Regions from separate parts of the Streptomyces sp. NBC_00252 genome, predicted to be linked through region 2. Evidence: riboswitches for the same ligand, from Rfam matches in the RefSeq annotation. Region 2 holds a riboswitch; the other holds the start of a gene.
What was found. A riboswitch is a leader RNA that binds a small molecule or an ion and turns the genes downstream of it on or off. The one in region 2 is predicted to bind glycine.

Region 1 (3,399 bases), 5.1 Mb from region 2:
GTCGGCCCAGCTGACGGGCGAGCGCCTGCGGGCGGACATACGGGCGGTCACGGGGCTCACCGGGTCGGTGGGACTCGCCGCCTCCAAGATGATCGCGAAGATCGCCTCCGAGCGGGCCAAGCCCGACGGTCTGGTGATGATCGAGCCGGGGACCGAGCGGGCGCTGCTGGGACCGCTGTCGGTGCGCACACTGCCGGGGGTCGGGCCCGCGACGGGTGACCATCTGCGGCGGGCCGGGATCACCACGGTCGACGAGATCGCCGAGGCGGGCGAGGACGAGCTCGTACGGCTGGTCGGCAAGGCGCACGGGCACGGGCTGTACGCGATGGCGCTGGCCCACGACGAGCGGCCCGTGGTGGCCGAGCGGGAGACCAAGTCGGTGTCGGTCGAGGACACCTACGACGTCGACATCCACGACCGGACCAGGGTCGGACTCGAGGTCCAGCGGCTCGCCGACCGGTGCGTACGGCGGCTGCGGGCGGCCGGGCTGTCCGGGCGGACCATCGTGCTGAAGGTGCGGCGGTACGACTTCTCGACGCTGACCCGGTCCGAGACGCTGCGCGGGCCCACCGACGACCCGGGGGTGGTGCGGGAAGCCGCGGCCCGGCTGCTGGACTCCGTGGACACCACGGGCGGGGTGCGGCTGCTCGGGGTGGGTGTCTCCGGGCTCGCCGACTACACGCAGGAGGACCTGTTCGCGCAGGCGGCCGGGGAGCAGGTCGATCTGCTCGAGGAGGAGCACACGGAGGCGCCCGGCGAGCAGCCGGCGGCCCCGGTGGAGCGGCGCTGGCCCGCGGGACACGACGTGCGGCACGCCGGGTTCGGGCACGGGTGGGTGCAGGGCAGCGGGCTGGGGCGGGTCACCGTGCGGTTTGAGACGCCGGAGGATCCGGGGCCGGGGCGCGTGCGGACGTTCCGGACCGATGATCCGGAGCTGGAGCCGGCGGAGCCGTTGCCTTTGGTGACGCGGGAGGTGGAGGGCGGGGCGGCCGGGCTCCTGCCGACGCCGTATCCCTTGACGGCACGGGGAACGGGCGAACGGTCGGCGGAGCTGCCGCCCTCGGTGGAGCCCGGCCTCGGCATTGCGGAGGCCGAGTCGCTGTCCGCGGACGCACGGCCTGCCGACGTCACGCCGGACGGTCCGACGCAGTCGACGGCGCCGGACCCTCATGCCCCGCCCGCCGCGTCGGCAGCCCCGGAGACTCGAAGACCCGGCGACGACCCGTCAGCCGGGCTGCCTCAACTGTCCTCCGAGCCCGCCAGCTTGCCGAAGTCGTGGTCCGGAAGCGACGGAGGCGGGGCCACGTCGAGGCCGTAGTGGTGGTAGAGCTGGAGTTCCTGGTCCGGGGAGAGGTGGCGGCCGACGCCGAAGTCGGGGGCGTCCTTGATCAGGGCGCGGTCGAAGGGGATGTGGAGCGTGCCCTCGATCAGCTTGCTCGGCTCCAGGGGGACGAAGGCGTCTCTGGAGAACAGGCCGGTGCGTATGGCCGCCCACTCCGGCACGCCGGTCGCGTCGTCGAGGTAGACCTCGTCGATCGTGCCGATCTTGGCGCCGGTGCGGTCGAACGCCTTGCGGCCGATCAGGTTGCGCGGATCGATATCGGTCTGCACGGGCCCTCCTCCTGGTCGCAACTCATCCGTAGACACTACAAAAGAGCACATTCAGGCCGGTGGCCACTCGAAAGCCGGGCTCCAGTGCTCGCTGGTAGGCTGGCCAGCGGCTGCTGACCCCGTGCGGGAGAGTCCTCCAGACTTCATCGGAGGCGCCGAAGGAGCAACTCCTCCCCGGAATCTCTCAGGCTCACGTACCGCACGGACGAGGTCACTCTGGAAAGCAGGGCGGGTGCCGACGACGGCTCCCGCTCTCACCGACGGTGAAAGCCGGGTGCCTTCGGGATGCCCGGTGAAGCTCTCAGGTCGAGATGACAGAGGGGGAGGCCGTCCGGGCACCCCACCGCCGTGGTGTCCCTCGAAGGTCGTGTCTGACCAGGAGGCCTCCGTAATGACCGCCCCTCGCATTCCGCTCTCCGAGCTCGAACAGGGCATTCCGTTCGAGCAGCGTCACATCGGGCCCGACCAGGAGGCGCGGGCCAAGATGCTCGCGCAGGTCGGCTACGGCTCGCTCGACGAGCTGACCGCCGCCGCGGTCCCGGACGTGATCAAGAACGCCGACTCCCTCGACCTGCCGGGTGCCCGCACCGAGGCCGAGGTGCTGGCCGAGCTGCGCTCCCTCGCGGACCGCAACGAGGTCCTCGGTTCCATGATCGGCCTCGGGTACTACGGGACCTTCACCCCGCCGGTGATCCTGCGCAACGTGATGGAGAACCCGGCCTGGTATACGGCGTACACGCCATATCAGCCGGAGATCTCCCAGGGGCGGCTCGAGGCGCTTCTGAACTTCCAGACGATGGTCGCCGAGCTGACCGGGCTGCCGACCTCCGGTGCCTCCCTGCTCGACGAGGGCACCGCCGCGGCCGAGGCCGTCGCCCTGTCGCGGCGCATGGGCAAGAACAAGAAGGGCCTCTTCCTGGTCGACGCGGACGCGCTGCCGCAGACCATCGCCGTGATCGAGACCCGGGCCGAGCCGGCCGGTGTCGAGGTCGTCGTCGCCGACCTCAGCGAGGGCATCCCGGCCGAGGTCGCCGAGCGCGAGATCAACGGCGTGCTCGTGCAGTACCCGGGTGCCTCCGGAGCCGTACGCGACATCAAGCCGCTGATCGAGCAGGCGCACGCGCTGGGCGCGCTCGTCACCGTCGCCGCCGATCTGCTCGCGCTGACGCTGCTGAAGTCGCCCGGTGAGCTGGGGGCGGACATCGCGGTCGGTACGACGCAGCGGTTCGGGGTGCCGATGGGCTTCGGCGGGCCGCACGCCGGATACATGGCCGTGCACGAGAAGTTCGCGCGCAGCCTGCCCGGGCGGCTCGTGGGCGTGTCCGTCGACGCCGACGGTCACAAGGCCTACCGCCTCGCGCTCCAGACCCGCGAGCAGCACATCCGCCGCGAGAAGGCCACCAGCAACATCTGCACCGCCCAGGTGCTGCTCGCCGTCATGGCCGGGATGTACGCCGTCTACCACGGGCCCGAGGGGCTGAAGGGCATCGCGCGGCGGACGCACCGCTACGCCACGATCCTCGCCGCCGGGCTCACCGCGGGCGGCGTCGAGGTCGTGCATGGTGGCTACTTCGACACGCTGACCGTACGGGTTCCGGGCCGGGCCGCCGAGGTCGTCGCCGCGGCTCGCGAGGACGGGGTCAATCTGCGGCTCGTGGACGCCGACCAGGTGTCCATCGCCTGTGACGAGACCACCACGCGGGACCAACTCGCCGCCGTATGGACCGCGTTCGGGGTCGACGGGGACGTCGAGTCGCTGGACGGGGCCGCCGAGGACACGCTGCCCGA
Region 2 (3,399 bases):
AGCCCGCGGGCGAACTCCACGGCCGGCGCGATGGTGAACGACAGATGCGAGCCGACGACCTGACGGAACTGCTCCTCGGAGCTGAAGACCGGGACGTAGGCCTGCCCCTCGATGTCGAGTGTGGGCAGGTCCAGGGGACCGCTCTGCGGGCCGCCGCCGCTGGGGAGCGGGACCCAGACGAAGCTGCGGCCGAGCACCTCGACGATCCGGCCGCCTGCCGAGGGCAGACCGAGGGAGACCGAGAGCACCTCCTCCAGCTCGTTGCCCGGCCATCCGCCGTGCGGATGCGGGTGGGGGTACGCCTGTCCGGGGAAGTCCGCCGGGAAGTCCATCTACCTACCGCCTGCTGGTGAAACCGCCTGCTGTAACCCTGCTGTGGCGAAAAGGCTAGCGGCTCAGTCCGCGAAGTCGATCCGGCGCAGCACGTCCGCCGCGTCCCGGTCCAGGAGGACCGCCGAGCCCACGCCGTGCGGGAGTTCGCCGCGCTCCACCGCGCGCAACAGGCGCGCGGCGGCCCGCCGGTGACGCAGGAACGCGTACCGCGAGACTCCGCGCCCCCGCTCGCGCTGCCCGTCGAGCGCCATGTCCGGGGTGACGTCGAGGAAGACCAGGTGCAGGGTGCCGCCCCGGCGTCCGGCGGCGCGGGCGAGCCAGCCGCGCACCCAGGTCTGCGTGCCGCAGTCGTGCACGACGGCTCCGGACGCGGAGCGCAGCGCGCGGTGCAGTCCGGCGTAGTGGGCGAGGCGGACCAACGGGCGGTACACCGCGTACGGAAGGAAGCCGGCCGTGCGGGTGTCCCAGCGGTCGCGGGTGTCCTGGCTGTCGACGCGGACCCCGTCGGCCGTCACCGCGCGCCGCATCAGCGTGGACTTGCCGCTGCCGGGCAGGCCAGTGACCACGACCAGGTCGCGGGGGCCGAAGCGGAGTCCGTGCGGGCTGTGCCCGGCGCGCTCGCGGAGGTCGCGGACGACCGGTGCCGGGCGGGCCCGGCATGCCTCCCCGGCCGGGGCGGAGGGCTGCTTGGGCAGTGCTACGGCCGAGGTCGTGGCGTACACCGTGGTCCTTGTCACCGTGATCGTCCTCCCTGCGGGGTCAGGAAAGGTTCTCCCCACCAAACGTAAAGAGAAGGTAATGCACGGTGTCTCGCGGTTCGGTGCGCGTCCGGCCACAGGCCTGTTACAAAGCCTGTGCGATGATGTGCCCGCCTAACTGCATACCGGCCGCTTGAATCCGCGCGGGAGAGTCCCCAGGCATCTGTTGCTGGGGCGCCGAAGGAGCAAGTCCCTCCCTTGAATCTCTCAGGCCCCGTTACCGCGCGGGCGAGGCACATCTGAAAAGCGGACCGCCGGTCACGGTGGTCCCACCCAAGGTGCAACCCGTGACCCGAGGGGTCATGGCGAACCTCTCAGGTCCCGATGACAGATGGGGAGGAACGACCTCGCCGTCATGCCTTGGGAGACCGACCGATGAGCAGTACCGCCACCCCTGAGAAGCGCCGCACCGCGCTCGACGCGCTGCACCGCTCGCTCGGTGCGACGATGACCGACTTCGCCGGCTGGGACATGCCGCTGCGCTACGGCTCGGAGCGCGACGAGCACCTCGCCGTCCGCACGAAGGCCGGCCTCTTCGACCTCTCCCACATGGGCGAGATCACCGTCACCGGACCCGAGGCCGCCCAGCTCCTCAACCACGCCCTCGTCGGCAACATCGCCTCGGTGGGCCTCGGCCGCGCCCGCTACACCATGATCTGCCGGGCCGACGGCGGCATCCTGGACGACCTGATCGTCTACCGGCTCGCCGAAACCGAGTACATGGTGGTCGCCAACGCCTCCAACGCGCAGGTCGTGCTGGACGCGCTCACCGAGCGGAGCGACGGCTTCGACGCGGTCGTACGCGACGACCGTGACGCCTACGCACTGCTCGCCGTGCAGGGCCCCGAGTCCCCCGGCATCCTCAAGTCGCTCACCGACGCAGACCTCGACGGCCTGAAGTACTACGCCGGTCTGCCCGGCACGGTCGCGGGCGTCCCCGCGCTGATCGCCCGCACCGGCTACACCGGCGAGGACGGCTTCGAGCTGTTCGTCTCCCCCGCCGACGCCGAGAAGCTGTGGCTCGCGCTGACGGAGGCCGGAGCCCGGGCCGGGCTGATCCCGTGCGGCCTGTCCTGCCGCGACACCCTGCGCCTGGAGGCCGGGATGCCGCTGTACGGCCACGAGCTGTCGACCTCCCTCACGCCGTTCGACGCCGGGCTCGGCCGGGTCGTGAAGTTCGAGAAGGACGGCGACTTCGTCGGGCGCGGCGCCCTGGAGGCCGCCGCCGAGCGCGCCGCCTCGCAGCCCCCGCGCGTCCTCGTCGGACTCGTCGCCGAGGGCCGCCGGGTCCCGCGCGCCGGCTACCCGGTCGTCGCCGACGGCCAGGTCATCGGCGAGGTCACCTCCGGCGCCCCTTCCCCCACCCTGGGCAAGCCGATCGCGATGGCCTACGTCGACGCGGCGCACGCGGCGCCGGGCACGGCCGGTGTCGGCGTGGACATCCGGGGCAGTCACGAGCCGTACGAGGTCGTGGCGCTGCCGTTCTACAAGCGCGAGAAGTGACAGTCGTCGTAGCGTCTCGTGTGTGACCTGGGGCGGATCGCCCCGGTTCGCCGTTGCCCCTCGCAGTCCCCCATTCACCAGCACTCCCCCGCGTACAGGAGAATTCAGGCCATGAGCAACCCCCAGCAGCTGCGCTACAGCAAGGAGCACGAGTGGCTGTCGGTCGCCGAGGACGGCGTCTCGACGGTCGGCATCACCGAGTACGCGGCCAACGCGCTCGGCGATGTCGTCTACGCCCAGCTCCCCGACGTCGGCTCCACGGTGACCGCGGGCGAGTCCTGCGGTGAGCTGGAGTCGACGAAGTCGGTGTCCGACCTGTACTCGCCCGTCGGTGGCGAGGTCACCGAGATCAACGAAGACGTCGTGAACGACCCGTCGCTGGTGAACTCGGCCCCCTTCGAGGGCGGCTGGCTGTTCAAGGTGCGCGTCACGGAGGAGCCGGGCGACCTGCTCTCCGCCGACGAGTACACCGCGTTTTCCGCCGGCTGAGGAGTCGTAGAAACATGTCCGTCCTGAACACGCCCCTGCACGAGCTCGACCCGGACATCGCCGCCGCCGTCGACGCGGAGCTGCGCCGGCAGCAGTCCACGCTGGAGATGATCGCCTCGGAGAACTTCGCTCCGGTCGCGGTCATGGAGGCGCAGGGCTCGGTCCTCACCAACAAGTACGCGGAGGGGTACCCGGGCCGTCGTTACTACGGCGGCTGCGAGCACGTCGACGTGGCCGAGCAGATCGCGATCGACCGGGTCAAGGAGCTGTTCGGCGCCGAGTACGCCAACGTGCAGCCGCACTCGGGCGCCTCCGC

Region 1: another riboswitch for glycine. It lies ahead of gcvP (aminomethyl-transferring glycine dehydrogenase); the one in region 2 lies ahead of gcvT (glycine cleavage system aminomethyltransferase GcvT).

Annotation. Positions count from the first base shown of each region.
Region 1 is NZ_CP108087.1:8,361,840-8,365,238, forward strand. Features, by position in the region: gene OHT77_RS37150 (DNA polymerase IV) at 1-1,318, shown strand, start outside; gene OHT77_RS37155 (PRC-barrel domain-containing protein) at 1,240-1,611, opposite strand; glycine riboswitch at 1,726-1,821, shown strand; gene gcvP (aminomethyl-transferring glycine dehydrogenase) at 2,003-3,399, shown strand, end outside.
Region 2 is NZ_CP108087.1:3,278,146-3,281,544, forward strand. Features, by position in the region: gene OHT77_RS13925 (enhanced serine sensitivity protein SseB) at 1-332, opposite strand, end outside; gene OHT77_RS13930 (AAA family ATPase) at 396-1,076, opposite strand; glycine riboswitch at 1,226-1,324, shown strand; glycine riboswitch at 1,325-1,432, shown strand; gene gcvT (glycine cleavage system aminomethyltransferase GcvT) at 1,467-2,594, shown strand; gene gcvH (glycine cleavage system protein GcvH) at 2,706-3,083, shown strand; gene glyA (serine hydroxymethyltransferase) at 3,098-3,399, shown strand, end outside.